Regions from separate parts of the Roseateles sp. P5_E4 genome, predicted to be linked through region 3. Evidence: predicted binding sites of a transcription regulator. Region 3 holds the regulator's gene; each other region holds the start of a gene.

Region 1 (4,860 bases), on a different contig from region 3:
CGGCCTCGTCAAGGTCAAGCCAAGGCCGACGCGCGCGGAGTTCGCCCAAGCGACGAGCGGCTTCCTGACCGAGGAGAGCCCGTTGATCGCGCTGGGCCTGACGCTGCGTGTTGCGCGCGCCGACGTCGACCGTTTCAACGCGGCCGCCGCGGCCGATGCCTTTCCCGGTGGCTACCAGGCGCGCGACCGCCTGCGTGCGGGCGACCTGCGCCCACCGGCGGACGAGGACATGCTGGCCATCCGCCTCATCGAACCGCTGTCGCGCAATGCCGGCGCGCTCGGCGTGAACGTGCGCACCATCCCCGGCGCGCGGGCGGCCATCGAGCGCGCCGCTTCACTGGGGAAACCGGTGGCGTCGGCGGGCTTCCAGCTGTCGCAGGACAAGGAGGCCGCGGTCGGCGTCGTGGTCTACCAGCCCCTCTACCGGGGTCAGGCGGCGCCCAGCGAGCAGGCCCTGGACGGCGTCGTCTTCGCCACGCTGAGGCCCGACCTGCTGCTGTCGCGCCTGGCGGCCAACTGGCCCGAGCATCTCGGCGCCTGTCTCGTCGACCTGGAGCGCGGCGCGCTCTATCCGCGACTGGGCGGGCGCCTGGGCTGCGAGGCCGTGCAACGTGGGGGTGCCGACCTGCCCCTGGTCAAGATGCCGCTGGAGTTCGGCGGCCGGTCATGGGAGATTCGCATCTATGACCTGCCCGGCTTGGTGCAGGCGCCGGGGCGCAGCTGGGCCTTCGCCCTCGTCGGCCTGCTGGCCACGGCCATGGTGGGCGCGCTGCTGCTGCTGATGTCGGGCCGCACCCAGCATGTCGAGGCGCTGGTGCAGGAACGCACGGCCGCGCTGGAGCGCGAGGTTGCCAACCGCGCCCAGGGCGAACGCGCGCTGAGCCAGAGCGAGCAGCGCTTTCACAGCATCTTCGAGACTGCGCCCATCGGCATCGCCTTCACCGACCTCAACGGCGGCTTCCAGGAGGTCAATGCCCATTTCTGCCATCTGGTCGGCTACACGGCCGAGGCGCTCGCGAACAAGCGCTCCATCGACGTGACCCATGCCGATGACCGTCGTGAGGACATCCGCCTGGCACGCCGGCTGATGCGCGGTGAGATCCCGTTCTACCGCCGCTTGAAGCGCTATATCCGTCCCGACGGCAGCACCGCCCATGCGCGCGTGCTGGTCAGCCTGCTGCGCGGCGCGGACGGCCGGCCGCACCGGCTGGTGGGCATCATCGAGGACATCACCGACCAGCTGCGCATCGAGGAGCTGGACCGCGCCCGCGAGGCCGCCGAGGCGGCCAACCAGGCCAAGAGCGAGTTCCTGTCGCGCATGAGCCATGAGCTGCGCACACCGATGAACGCCATCCTCGGCTTCACGCAGCTGATGCAGATGGACGCCGGTGAACCGCTGGCACCGGGCCAGCGCGCACGCGCCCAGCAGATCGCCCAGGCCGGCTGGCATCTGCTGGAAATGATCAACGACACGCTGGACCTGTCGCGCATCGAGGCAGGCTCGCTGCGCCTGGAGCCTGTGCTGCTGGAGCTGCCGCCGCTGCTGGCCCGGGCCTTGGCGCTGGTGCAAGGTCAAGCCGCAGAGCGCGGCCTGGCCATCAGCCAGCGTATCGACCCGGCCGCCGTGCGCCTCGTCGGCGACCCCACGCGGGTTACCCAAATCCTGACCAACCTGCTCAGCAACGCGGTCAAGTACAACCGCCCAGGCGGCAGCGTCAGCGTCGAGGTGGCTCGACCTGAGCTGGGGTGGGTCGAAATCGCCGTGCGCGACACCGGGCTGGGCCTTACCGAAGAGCAGCGCGCCGCCCTCTTCCAACCTTTCAACCGCCTGGGCCGCGAGCGCAGCGGCCTGCCGGGCACGGGTATCGGCCTGGTCATCAGCCAGCGCCTGGCCGAGATGATGGGCGGCAGCCTGCGCGCCGAAGAGCAGGACGGCCCCGGCGCCTGCTTCGTGCTGAGGCTGCCGGCCAGCGGCGCTGCCGCTGCACTGTCCCAGGAGACAGCCCCGGACGAACCGACCAGCCCGCGCCCCAGCCCCCAGCGGAGCGTGCTCTACGTGGAGGACAACCCGCTCAACGCCGAAGTCATGCGCGGCATCCTGGAGCAGCGGCCCGGCATCGAGCTGGAAGTGGCGCCGACCGTGGAAGCCGGCCTGCGCGCCTTGCGCGAGCGCCCGCCGGCCCTGCTGCTGCTCGACTGGCAGCTGCCCGATGGCGACGGCCTGACGCTGCTGAGCCGCATGCGCGAGCTGGGCCAGCCGCTTCCCCCGGTCGTCGTCGTGTCGGCCAATGCCCAGCCCGAGCAGATCGCCGCCGCCGAGGTGGCGGGCGCCCAGCACTATCTGACCAAGCCGCTGGACGTGCGTGAATTGCTCGCCCTGGTCGATGAATTGTTGGCGCCGGGCTCCGTCGTAGCGGGGGCAGAATGAGGGCCCAGTCCCCAACACGCGTCAGCGCCCGATGAGTTCCACCGATCTCGTTCCCAGCACCGGTGCCCAGGCCGTGCAGGCCCTGGCACGCACCGATGGCCGCCAGTTCCTGACCTTTCGCATCGGCGCAGAGGAATACGGCCTCAACATCCTGCGCGTGCAGGAAATCCGCTCTTACGAGCCGCCCACCCGCGTTGCCAATGCACCGGCCTTCGTCAAGGGCGTCGTCAACCTGCGCGGCGTCATCGTGCCCATCGTGGACCTGCGCATCCGCCTGGGCCAGGCCGGTGAATACAACGCTTTCACCGTCGTCATCGTGCTCAATGTGGCCGGCCGCGTCGTCGGTGTCGTCGTGGATTCGGTGTCCGACGTGCTGGAACTGAGCGCCGACGAGATCAAGCCGCGCCCGGAAGTGGCCGCCGCCCTGGACGCCCGCTTCATCACCGGCCTAGGCAAGCTCGGCGAGCGCATGCTGATCCTGCTGGATATCGAGGCCATGATCAAAAGCCCGGATTTCGGTCTGGTCGACTGAAGGAAAGTTAGCGATRGCTGACTGTTTCACCGTTGGAAACATTGCATTCCAGCAGCGTCACGAACTGACTTAGCACTCGCCAAACCAGAGTGCTAATATCCTGCTCACCGCGGCATTCCGCGCCGCGGTTTAGCAAGGATTCATGACGATGTCCGCCTCTTCTGCCATTGCCGTCCGCGACCCCTGGGCCATGGTGCCTTCGCTGGGCAATCTGGACGCATACATCTCCGCCGTCAACCGCCTGCCGCTGCTGACGGCCGAGGAAGAAGGTTCCGCCGCGCGCAGCCTGCGCGACAAGGGCGACCTGGAAGCCGCTGGCCGCATGGTGCTGTCGCATCTGCGCCTGGTGGTGGCCATCTCCCGCCAGTACATGGGCTATGGCCTGCCCCAGGGCGACCTGATCCAGGAAGGCAATGTCGGCCTGATGAAGGCCGTCAAGCGCTTCGACCCGGACCAGGGTGTGCGCCTGGTGAGCTATGCCATGCACTGGATCAAGGCCGAGATCCACGAGTACATCCTGAAGAACTGGCGCATGGTCAAGGTCGCGACGACCAAGGCCCAACGCAAGCTGTTCTTCAATCTGCGCTCGATGAAGCACCAGATGAAGGCCGACCAGGCCGACGGCCAGACGCATCGCAACACGCTCACCGAGGCCGAACTGGCCCATGTCGCCAGCACGCTGAACGTCAAGCGCGAGGAAGTGCTGGAGATGGAGACCCGCATGTCGGGCGGCGACGTGGCGCTGGAGCCGCAGACCGACGACGATGGCGAGAGCTTCGCGCCCATCGCCTACCTGGCCGACGACAGCCATGAGCCGACCCGCGTCATCGAGGCGCGTTCGCGCGACGAACTGGCCGGCGACGGCATCCATCGCGCTCTGGACGTGCTGGACGCGCGCAGCCGCCGCATCGTCGAGGAGCGTTGGCTGAAGGTGAACGACGACTCGTCGGGCGGCATGACGCTGCACGAGCTGGCTGCCGAATACGGCGTGTCGGCCGAGCGCATCCGCCAGATCGAGGTGGCGGCGATGAAGAAGATGAAGAAGGCGCTGACCGAAGCGGCCTGATTGACCCTCTTCCGCTCCAGGTAAAAGGCCCCTCGGGGCCTTTTCTACTTTTTGGCTTCGGCCAGCAGCAGCTTGATGTCGTCCGCCAGCGGCTGGGCGCCCGAGCCGTAGCGCGCGTAAACGCGCACGCGGCCTTCGGTGTCGAAGATGAAGCTCGCCGCCGTGTGGTCCATCGTGTAGGTCTCGGGTGTCTTGCCCGGCGCCTTGGCGTAGAAGACCTTGAACTCCTTGGCCGCGGCCTTCGTCTGCTCCTCGCTGCCGCGCAGGCCGACAAAGCTGGGATCGAAGCTGGCCAGATAGGCCTTGAGCAGCTGCGCCGTATCGCGCTCCGGGTCGACGGTGACGAAGATGCCCTGCACCTTGTCGCCGTCCGCGCCCAGGCTGCGCTTGACTTCGGCCACTTCCGCCATCGTCGTCGGGCAGACGTCGGGGCATTGGGTGTAGCCGAAGAAGACCACCAGCACCTTGCCCTTGAAGTCGGCCAGCGAGCGGGCGCGGCCGTCCTGGTCGGTCAGGTTCAGCGTGCGGGCGTACTCGGCGCCGGTCAGGTCGATGCCCTTGAAGGCGGGCTTGTCGGGGCTCGCCTTCTGGCAGGCGGCCAACGACAGTGCGGCCAGCGCGGCCAGCGCGAAACGACGGGTGTTCATGCGATGTAGTGGTCGATCAACAGCGCCGCAAAGAGCAGCGACAAATGCCAGATGGAGAACCAGAAGGTCCGCCGCGCCAGCATCTCCGAATACGAGCGCCACAGCCGGAAGGCATAGCCGCAGAAGCCCAGGCCGAGTGCGACGGCGCTGGCGAGGTAGAACCAGCCGCTCATGCCGGTCAGGAAGG
Region 2 (4,860 bases), on a different contig from region 3:
GCACGAGGCGGCCACTGGCGATCTCCTTTTGCACCGAGCTGGCGGGCAGGAAGGCAAAACCATGGCCTTCCAGCGCCATCGCCTTCAGGCCTTCGGCCATGTCCGTCTCGTAGATGGCGTCGAGGTTCAGCGCGCAGTCCGCCTCCTTGACGATAAGCTCGACCAGGCGGCCGAGATAGGCGCCGGCCGCGTAGCTCAGGAAGGGAATCTTCTGGCCCGGCCGTCCGGGCAGCCGGAACATCGGCTCGCCCTGACTGTCGGCCCTGGCATACGGCGACAAGGTCTCGTGGCCCAGCGACACCATCTGGTAGCGCTCCGGGTCCAGCTGCAGCGGCTGGCTGGCGTGGTGATAGACCAGCAGCAGATCGCAATTGCCCTCGCTGAGCTGCAGCATCGCGTCATGCACATTGGCCGCGTTGAGCCGGCACTTGATGGCGCCGAAGCCGCGGCGCAGGCCCATCAACCAGTGCGGGAAGAAGGAGAAGGCCAGCGAATGCGGCACGGCGAACTCGATCATGTCCTGGTCGGCCGCCTGATGGCTGCGCAGCATATTGCGCGTCGCCTGCAGATTGCCCAGCAGCTCGACGGCCTGGGCCAGCAAGGTGGCGCCTGCGGCCGTGAGTCGGGTCGGATAGGAGGATCGATCCACCAGGTCGACGCCGGCCCAGGCCTCCAAGGCCTGAATGCGGCGCGAGAATGCCGGCTGGGTCACGTGGCGCAGCTGGGCGGAGCGGGAAAAGCTGCGCGTCTCGGCCAGGCTGACGAAGTCTTCAAGCCATTTGGTTTCCACCCGAGGCAGTGTAGCCAAGGCCTTCTGCCAGCCGCGCGATCTAGCGAGTCATCTCGGCAACTCATATATGCGCGCGCAGTACCTCTTCACCCCCCTAAGCGCGGCCCCTAGGTGCTTGACTCCCCCTCAACTGAAGGGGCACAACGCGGCCCGGCGCGCAGGTGCTTGTTTACAGTCCGTGCAACCACCCCAACTCGAACAAACCCGGACGGAGAACGCCATGCGCGCGACGAGCAAACTTCTGGCACTCGCCTTGACGGCCACCATGCAATCGGCGATGGCCGGTGCGGTCTTCCTGGACTTCGAGGATGTGCAGGCCACCGAACTGCTGACCAACCGCTACGCCGCCAAGGGCGTTACCGGCAGCGGCGCGGGCTGGACCGCAACCTCCGAAGCCTGCGGTTTCGGTCCCAACAATGAATCTGGCGACATCAGCTTCTTCCGCTCGGGCAGCTGCGGCGCACTCTTGCTGGCCCAGGACTGGACCAAGCCGGCCTCGACGAGCGGCAAGAGCTTGACGCTGAGCCTGTCCGACCACTTCGAAGCCCTGTCCTTTGTCTATTCAGGCAGCGTCACGGCGATCAACCTTTCGGTTCATGTCTTCGACATCGGCGGCAATGAACTGCACGTGTTCGACGCTCAGGGCAAGGACCTGGGCTTTGGCCTGTCGGGCCTTTCCGGCTCTCCGTGCAGCAGCGGCTTGACCTTTTGCAACTGGTCCTCACTGCTCGAGCTGTCTTTCCAGGGCGTCGCTCGCTCGGTCGTCTTCTCGGCAACGGATCAGACGGTCCTGCTTGACGACATCAGCTTCAAGACGTCCGATCCCACCGGCCGCCTGCCAGAGCCGGCCAGCATCGCCCTGGTCCTGGGCGCCCTTGGCGGCCTGGGCTGGAGCCGTCGCCGCGCCACGCGCTGAGCGCCTCGAAGCTGAAGAAACGACCGCCACGGCGGTCGTTTTTCATTGGGCGCCCGCAATAGAGCGGACGTCAGCGCAGTCGCGCGCCGCTGATCGCCGGCCTCGACGAAAGCTGTTCCCCCAAGGCTTGAATCGCCACGCGCCGTCCCTATAATGGCTTTCTGCTAGCACTCAACTCATTCGAGTGCTAACGAGTCGGGCCGACCGGTTTTCCGCTGGCGGCCCCGTTTTTTTCGGCGAGCCGCGATTGCCGCGGCCGCTCCGGTTCCAACTCTCAAGGAGATTCCATGAAGCTGCGCCCCCTGCACGATCGCGTGATCGTTCGCCGTCTGGAGCAAGAAACCAAGACCGCCTCGGGCATCGTCATCCCCGACAACGCCGCTGAGAAGCCTGATCAAGGTGAAGTCCTGGCCGTCGGCCCGGGCAAGCGCAATGACAAGGGTGAGTTCGTGGCCCTGAACGTCGTCGTCGGCGACCGCGTGCTGTTTGGCAAGTATTCCGGCCAGACCGTCAAGGTCGACGGTGACGAGCTGCTGGTCATGCGCGAGGAAGACCTCTTCGCCGTGGTGCAAAAGTAATGGCTTGCGGGACAGACCGAAGCGCGCAGCGCGAGTTCTGTCCCCAACTGATTCAGAGAATTCGACTCTGACCCCAATTTAAGTATTCGGAGAATCAAATGGCAGCAAAAGACGTGATCTTTGGCGGCGAGGCTCGTGCCCGCATGGTTGAAGGCGTGAACATCCTGGCCAACGCGGTCAAGGTGACCCTGGGCCCCAAGGGCCGCAATGTCGTGCTCGAGCGCTCGTTCGGCGCCCCGACCGTGACCAAGGACGGCGTGTCCGTGGCCAAGGAAATCGAGCTGAAGGACAAGCTGCAGAACATGGGCGCGCAGATGGTCAAGGAAGTCGCTTCCAAGACGTCTGACAACGCCGGCGACGGCACCACCACCGCCACCGTGCTGGCCCAGGCCATCGTCCGCGAAGGCATGAAGTACGTGGCCGCCGGCATGAACCCGATGGACCTGAAGCGCGGCATCGACAAGGCGGTCACCGCCCTGGTCGCCGAGCTGAAGAAGGCCTCCAAGGCCACCACCACCTCCAAGGAAATCGCGCAAGTCGGCACGATCTCCGCCAACAGCGACCATGAAGTGGGCCGCATCATTGCCGAGGCGATGGACAAGGTTGGCAAGGAAGGCGTCATCACCGTCGAAGACGGCAAGAGCCTGGACAGCGAACTCGACGTCGTCGAAGGCATGCAGTTCGACCGCGGCTACCTGTCGCCCTACTTCATCAACAACCCGGAAAAGCAAGCCGCGCTGTTGGACAACCCGTTCGTGCTGCTGTACGACAAGAAGATCAGCAACATCCGCGATCTGCTGCCGACGCTGGAGCAGGTTGCCAAGTCGGGCCGCCCGCTGCTGATCATCTCGGAAGACGTGGACGGCGAAGCCCTGGCCACGCTGGTGGTCAACACCATCCGCGGCATCCTGAAGGTCGTCGCCGTCAAGGCGCCTGGCTTCGGTGACCGTCGCAAGGCCATGCTGGAAGACATCGCCATCCTGACGGGCGGCAAGGTCATCGCCGAAGAAGTCGGCCTGACGCTCGAGAAGGTCACGCTGGCCGACCTGGGCCAGGCCAAGCGCGTCGAAGTGGGCAAGGAAAACACCACCATCATCGACGGCGCCGGCGCTGCGGGCGACATCGAAGCCCGCGTCAAGCAAGTGCGCATCCAGATCGAGGAAGCCACCAGCGACTACGACCGCGAAAAGCTGCAAGAGCGCGTGGCCAAGCTGGCCGGCGGTGTTGCCGTCATCAAGGTCGGTGCTGCCACCGAAGTCGAGATGAAGGAAAAGAAGGCCCGCGTCGAAGACGCGCTGCACGCCACGCGCGCAGCCGTTGAAGAAGGCATCGTGGCTGGTGGCGGCGTCGCGCTGCTGCGCGCCAAGCAAGCCGCTGGCGCCATCAAGGGCGACAACGCTGATCAAGACGCCGGCATCAAGCTGGTCCTGCGCGCCATCGAAGCACCGCTGCGCGAGATCGTCTACAACGCCGGTGGCGAAGCCTCCGTCGTCGTCAACGCCGTGCTGGCCGGTTCGGGCAACTACGGCTTCAACGCCGCCAACGACACCTATGGCGACATGATCGAAATGGGCATCCTGGACCCGACCAAGGTGACCCGCACTGCCCTGCAGAACGCCGCATCCGTCGCGTCGCTGATGCTGACGACCGAAGCCATGGTCGCCGAGTCCCCCAAGGACGAAGCAGCCGGTGGCGGCATGCCTGGTGGCATGGGCGGCATGGGTGGCATGGGCGGTATGGATATGTAAGACATTGCGGGACAGACCTGGCGGGCGTACTCGCCCGACAGCTCTGTCCCCAACTGATCAAGCATTCAGGAAGGGGCTGCGCGAGCAGCCCCTTTTCTTTTGTGCCTGAGGTTCTCAGTCGCTGGCGCGGGCGGCTGAGCGCGCGAACGTATAGGTCAGCCCGATGCCGATGCTCGCGCCCGTGGTCTGACGCACAAGCCGACTGTCGCGATTGGCGGCCCCAGCCACGCTGTCGACACGTCCGATGGCAAACAGACGCACATCCGGTGTCAGCTGGTGCGACACCCCGCCCTTGAGCCGCCAGGCAATCAAGCCGGCGCGAGCCGCATAGGCCGGCCGATCCGCCAGCGCCTCGTTCGGCGCGACGGTGTAATAGGTCGCCCCGAGGCGACGGTCGCCGAACAGCACTCCCGCACTGACGCCATAACTCCAGCCCGCCCTGGCGCGGTGCTCCAGAGCCAGCTCCGGCTCCAGGCTCATGCCGCGATGCCGGCGCAGGTCGCTCGCCTCGAACACGCCGCGCAGCGGCAGCTCGAAAGTCAGGCTGTCAGCGGCTTTGCGGCCGTTCAGATACCAGCGACCGACGGGCCCGAACTCCACCAGCGAACGCAGCCGCGGCATGCCCTCGCGCGCCCGCAGCTCCTTACCGCCAGCACTCAGCGAGCCCGCGAAGGACACATCCAGCTCGAAGCTCTCGGTGCGCACCGCCCGCAACCCCGCGCCCGCGTCATCGGCCCGCAGCACCTTGCCGCGGTAGATGACGTAGGGCAGCACCGGCGTGCGCGTGACCTGCTGGTCTGCTCCCGGATAGGCCTGCTGCGACAGCGC
Region 3 (4,860 bases):
AAGGCCAAGCCGCTTCGGGGGACGCCCGCGGCGCACTTCGATTTGCGCTCAGCCACATTCCTTCATCAAGGCGCGTGCCGTCCCCGCCAGCTTCTCCGGAGGGCGCTTTCTGCGCAATGCGTCCCTTCAGCGATGCTCCGACTGCCCCATCAGCTATATCGATGTCGGCCAGAACCTTGAGCGCCTGGGCGTCTGCTTCTGAACTTTCCGGCATTGGCGTTCTCGGGATGCTCGCACCCGCTGACACCCTCGCCCAATGTCCGCGTGGCGGCATCGGAACGTTCAATGCCTTGCACTTGTTGGCCAGGCCTTTGTCAGACAGCCCAACGCTCCTGGCCGCGTGGATCACCGGCATCGTCCACACCAATTCATAGAGCTCCTGCCGGGTCATGTGGCGGCCCTCCGCGACGCGAACCAAGCGCGCACATCCGAGACGCGCCACGCGGTCACACGAGTGGAAATCTTGACCGGCGGCGGGAAGGCGCCGGTCCTCACCATGCGCCAAAGAGTCGTCGAGGAGACGGGCAGTACGTTGAGGAGTTGGGCTTCTCGGATGAAGCCTTCTTCGGGAAGCGATGCAGCGGGCGGCTGGGTCATGGGGCACATGAAAGTYGATGAACCTTCATGCTGCCGGCCGGCGGCCTATGAAAAAAGAGTGAATGGATTCACTTCTTCTTAGCCGCAACTTTCTTTGCCCGCCTGCCGTCCGGGAAGTCGTCAGGCTTCAACATCTGGTTGATGGCCTTGCTCAGGCTGCTGTTCTTCACGCCGTTGCGCTGAAGCCAAGCATCAACTTGTTCAAGAGTCGGAGCTGTCGTTGGGTCGCTGGGGTCGTAGTTGCCGCCCTGGTCAATCGTCTTCCAGAGACCCGCAACGCCCACCAGCATGCGCAGCAGCGTCGTCTCGTGCGAACCCCATGGCCACTTGTACGGCGGGCTGGCATCGCCGTAAAAGCGGGTCTGGGGATCCTCGTCGATTTCGCCTGGTACTGAGGACTCACCGAAAGGCTGCAGCGGCGGTACTTCGCCGGGCCTGTACGGGAAGAGGTATGCGCCACCAGGAAGCCAACCAAACTTCTCGCCGACTCGCTCAATACGCGTTTGTTCAAGAGTTCCAAAGAGGTAGGACCGCGCCACCAAACTTAAATGCGGATTCGCCCTTCGTATCTCACATTCGAAGGCCCCGCTCACCACATCTCGGCCCAGCTCCCATAGGCGCCGCCAGTAGATGGCGGCCACCGAATTCGATGCAGCGCCCGCCAATGGTTGGAGTTCGCGCAGGAAGGCCATCGCCTCGTCATCGGTCCGGCCGATTGAGTCGGGGTCGATCTGCATGTACAGCGCTAGCCCGCGCCACAGTTCGATTCCCTTTCCGTCTGACCCGAGATCCGAGTCTAGGAAACGGAACGAACCTGACGGGTAGGGAGGCTCGAAGTCCACCAGGACTTCATGACCGCGAAGGATCTCGCGCTGCAGTTCGCGCATTCGAAGCTGGTAACGATCGCCCTGGGCAGACGGAAGTGCCATCGAAGTAGAACAACGAGTTGAGCACTAAGGGCAACGCAACGGCAACGAAGCCACCACGTCGAGCACAAAGTTAGTGCCCGCTACCGCGCAAAAGCGCGTGGAATGGTAGGCCGTGTTGGACTTGAACCAACGACCAAAGGATTATGAGTCCTCTGCTCTGACCAACTGAGCTAACGGCCCCCGGGGAGGAGGCGCGGATTCTAGTCAGGGTCGGCTCACCGCTGACTGAGCGCCTGCCCCACCATCCGCGACGTGATGTCGACGATCTGGATCATGCGGTCGTAGGCCATGCGCGTCGGGCCGATGACGCCCAGCGTGCCCACCACCTGGCCGTCGACCTCGTAGGGCGCGCTGACGATGGACAGCTCCTCGTAGGGCACGACCTGGCTTTCGCCGCCGATGTAGATGCGCACGCCCTCGGCGCGGCTCGATGTGTCGAGCAGGCGCATCAGTTGCGTCTTTTGCTCGAAGAGGTCGAAGAGGCGGCGCAGGCTGCCCATGTCATGGCTGAAGTCCTGCACGGCCAGCAGGTTGCGCTCGCCGGAGACGACGACCTGCTCCTGCTCCTGCACCATGGCCTCGGTACCGACCTGCACGGCCGCGCTCATCAGCCCGGCAATCTCGCCGCGCAGCTCATCGACCTCGTGACGCAGGCGTTCGCGCACGGCTTCGAGCGTGAGGCCGGCGTAGTTGGCATTCAGGCGGTTGCTGGCTTCGGCGAGCTCGGACTGGCTGAGGTCTTGTGCGGTGAAGATGACGCGGTTCTGCACGTCGCCATCGGGTGCAACGAGGATGACGAGCACGCGGCGCTCGCCCAGGCGCAGGAATTCGATGTGGTGGAAGACGCTGGCCTTCTTCGGCGACGTGACCACACCCACAAAGCTCGACAGGTTGGACAGCATCAGCGCCGCGCTGGCGATGACGCGCTGGGGTTGGTCGGGCTGCAGCCGTGCAGCGTCCACGCCGATGAGGCCGGGCTGGGCCGTCAGCATGGTGTCGACGAACAGGCGGTAGCCACGCGCCGTGGGGATGCGGCCGGCACTGGTGTGCGGGCTGGCGATGAGGCCGAGTTCTTCGAGGTCGGCCATCACATTGCGGATGGTCGCGGGGCTGAGTTCCAGGCCCGAGGCCTTGGACAGCGTGCGCGAGCCGACCGGCTGCCCGTCCGCGATATAGCGTTCGACCAGGGTTTTCAGCAGGGATTTGGAGCGCTCGTCGAGCATGCCCGCATTCTATGGACAGCGCTGTTCTGCCCGGGATGTGCAAACCCCCTGTGGTGTAATTTGCCGCATGGCCGAGCGCTTCAGACATGTCGCCATCGTGGGCAAGCATCAAGCGCCTGGCATCGGGCCGGTGCTGGAGGAGATTGCCCAATTTTTGTGCGGCCAGGGCCTGGACGTATCGCTGGAAGCGGACACCGCGCTCAACACCGGCCTGACGGGCTATGAAGCGCTGTCCAACGACGAGCTGGGCCGGCAATGCGACCTGGCGGTGGTCATCGGCGGTGACGGCACGATGCTCGGCTTCGCACGGGACATGGCTCGCCACGGCATTCCGCTGGTGGGCATCAACCAGGGGCGGCTGGGCTTCATCACGGACATTCCCATCGAACGCTGGCGCGAGTCATTGGCACCAGTACTGGCAGGCGACTACGAAGTCGAGCCGCGGGCGATGCTGGAAGGCGCGGTCTGGCGCGACGGCGAATCCATCTTCTCCGGCCTGGCACTCAATGACGTGGTCGTGAGCCGCGGCGGCAGCTCCGGCATGGTGGAGCTGAAGATCGAGGTCGGCGAGCAGTTCGTCGCCAACATGCGCGCCGACGGCCTCATCGTGGCCTCGCCCACCGGCTCCACGGCCTATGCGCTCTCCGCCGGCGGGCCCATCCTGCACCCCAGCATCGCCGGCTGGCTGATCGTGCCCATCGCGCCCCACACGCTGTCCAACCGGCCCATCGTGCTGCCCGACCTGGGCGAGGTGCGCCTGGAGATCGTCGCCGGCCGCGATGCGTCGGTGAATTTCGACATGCAAAGCCTCGCGAGCCTGCTGCACGGCGACACCATCACCGTGCGGCGCAGCCAGCACCAAGTGCGCTTTCTGCACCCCAAGGGCTGGAGTTATTACGCGACGCTCCGTCGCAAGTTACGTTGGTACGTCTAGATGCTGCGGCACCTGAGTCTCAAGGATTTCGTCATCGTTCCCGCGCTGGAGCTCGACTTCGAGCCCGGCTTTGCCGTGCTGACCGGCGAGACCGGCGCTGGCAAGTCCATCCTGATCGACGCGCTGCAACTGGCCCTCGGCGGCCGCGGTGACGCCGGCGTGGTGCGCGAAGGTGCAGCCAAGGCCGAGATCACCGCCGAATTCGACACGCCGGTGCATCTGCGCGCCTGGCTCGACGAGGCCGGTTTCGACACCGACGACACGCTGCTGCTGCGCCGCGTCATCGACGCCGCGGGCAAGAGCCGCGCATGGATCAACGGCGGCGCGGCCACGCTGACGCAGCTGCGCGAACTGGCCGACCACCTGCTCGACATCCACGGCCAGCATGCCTGGCAGGGCCTGACCCGCCCCGCCGCCGTGCGCGAGCTGCTGGATGGCTTTGCGGGGCTGGACACTGTGCCGCTGGGCCGCACTCACGCCGCCTGGAAGCAGGCCGCCGAGGCGCTGCAAAAGGCCCAGGGCCAGCAGGCCGACGCACTGCGCGAGCGCGAGCGGCTGGCCTGGCAGATCGGCGAGCTGGACGGCCTGGCGCCGGCCGAGGACGAGTGGGAGGAGCTGAACGCCGAACACGGGCGCCTGTCGCATGGCCAGTCCCTCATCGACGCGGCCAAGTCGGCCCTGGATGCGCTGGACGAGGCCGAGCCCAGCGCCCAGTCCCTCGCCGGCGGCGCGCTGGACCAGCTTGAGCGCGTGCTCGACCACGACGCCCGCCTGCTTTCCGCCGTGCAGGCTCTGCGCGATGTGCAGGCCCAGTTGCAGGACGCCAGCCACACGCTGTCAGCCTATCTGCACAAGGCCGATCTGGACCCCAACCGCCTGGCTGAGCTGGACGAGCGCGTGTCGGCCTGGATGACGCTGGCGCGCCGCTACCGCCGCCAGCCTCATGAACTACCGGCCCTGCTCGCGCAATGGCGCACCGAGCTGGCCCAGCTCGACGCCGCCAGCGACCCCACCCTGCTCGAAGCGGCCCTGGCCGCCGCGCGCCAGGCCTTCGACGCCGAGGCGCAGGCCGCCAGCCGCGCCCGCAAGAAGGCGGCGCCCCAGCTTGCGTCCGCCGTCACGGCGGCGATGCAGCAGCTCGGCATGGCGGGCGGCCAGTTCGACATCGCCTTGAACC

The links. Region 3 encodes HrcA, which represses chaperone genes, less so after heat shock. Its sites were predicted from a motif close to TTAGCACTCNNNNNNNNNGAGTGCTAA; they were not measured.
Region 1: rpoH (RNA polymerase sigma factor RpoH) is a predicted target of HrcA. The motif match lies at 3,030-3,056, and genes of this name have one in related genera.
Region 2: ACXJLH_RS05675 (co-chaperone GroES) is a predicted target of HrcA. The motif match lies at 1,871-1,897, and genes of this name have one in related genera.

What each region holds. Positions count from the first base shown of each region.
Region 1 is NZ_JBFUMS010000006.1:299,541-304,400, forward strand. Features, by position in the region: gene ACXJLH_RS14305 (CHASE domain-containing protein) at 1-2,428, shown strand, start outside; gene ACXJLH_RS14310 (chemotaxis protein CheW) at 2,460-2,960, shown strand; gene rpoH (RNA polymerase sigma factor RpoH) at 3,109-4,026, shown strand; gene ACXJLH_RS14320 (SCO family protein) at 4,071-4,673, opposite strand; gene cyoE (heme o synthase) at 4,670-4,860, opposite strand, start outside.
Region 2 is NZ_JBFUMS010000002.1:663,752-668,611, reverse strand. Features, by position in the region: gene ACXJLH_RS05685 (LysR substrate-binding domain-containing protein) at 1-790, opposite strand, end outside; gene ACXJLH_RS05680 (PEP-CTERM sorting domain-containing protein) at 1,011-1,706, shown strand; gene ACXJLH_RS05675 (co-chaperone GroES) at 1,994-2,284, shown strand; gene groL (chaperonin GroEL) at 2,383-4,032, shown strand; gene ACXJLH_RS05665 (MipA/OmpV family protein) at 4,147-4,860, opposite strand, start outside.
Region 3 is NZ_JBFUMS010000004.1:157,866-162,725, reverse strand. Features, by position in the region: gene ACXJLH_RS09820 (hypothetical protein) at 1-391, opposite strand, end outside; gene ACXJLH_RS09815 (helix-turn-helix transcriptional regulator) at 388-597, opposite strand; gene ACXJLH_RS09810 (hypothetical protein) at 666-1,484, opposite strand; tRNA gene ACXJLH_RS09805 (tRNA-Ile) at 1,630-1,706, opposite strand; gene hrcA (heat-inducible transcriptional repressor HrcA) at 1,742-2,749, opposite strand; gene ACXJLH_RS09795 (NAD kinase) at 2,817-3,683, shown strand; gene recN (DNA repair protein RecN) at 3,684-4,860, shown strand, end outside.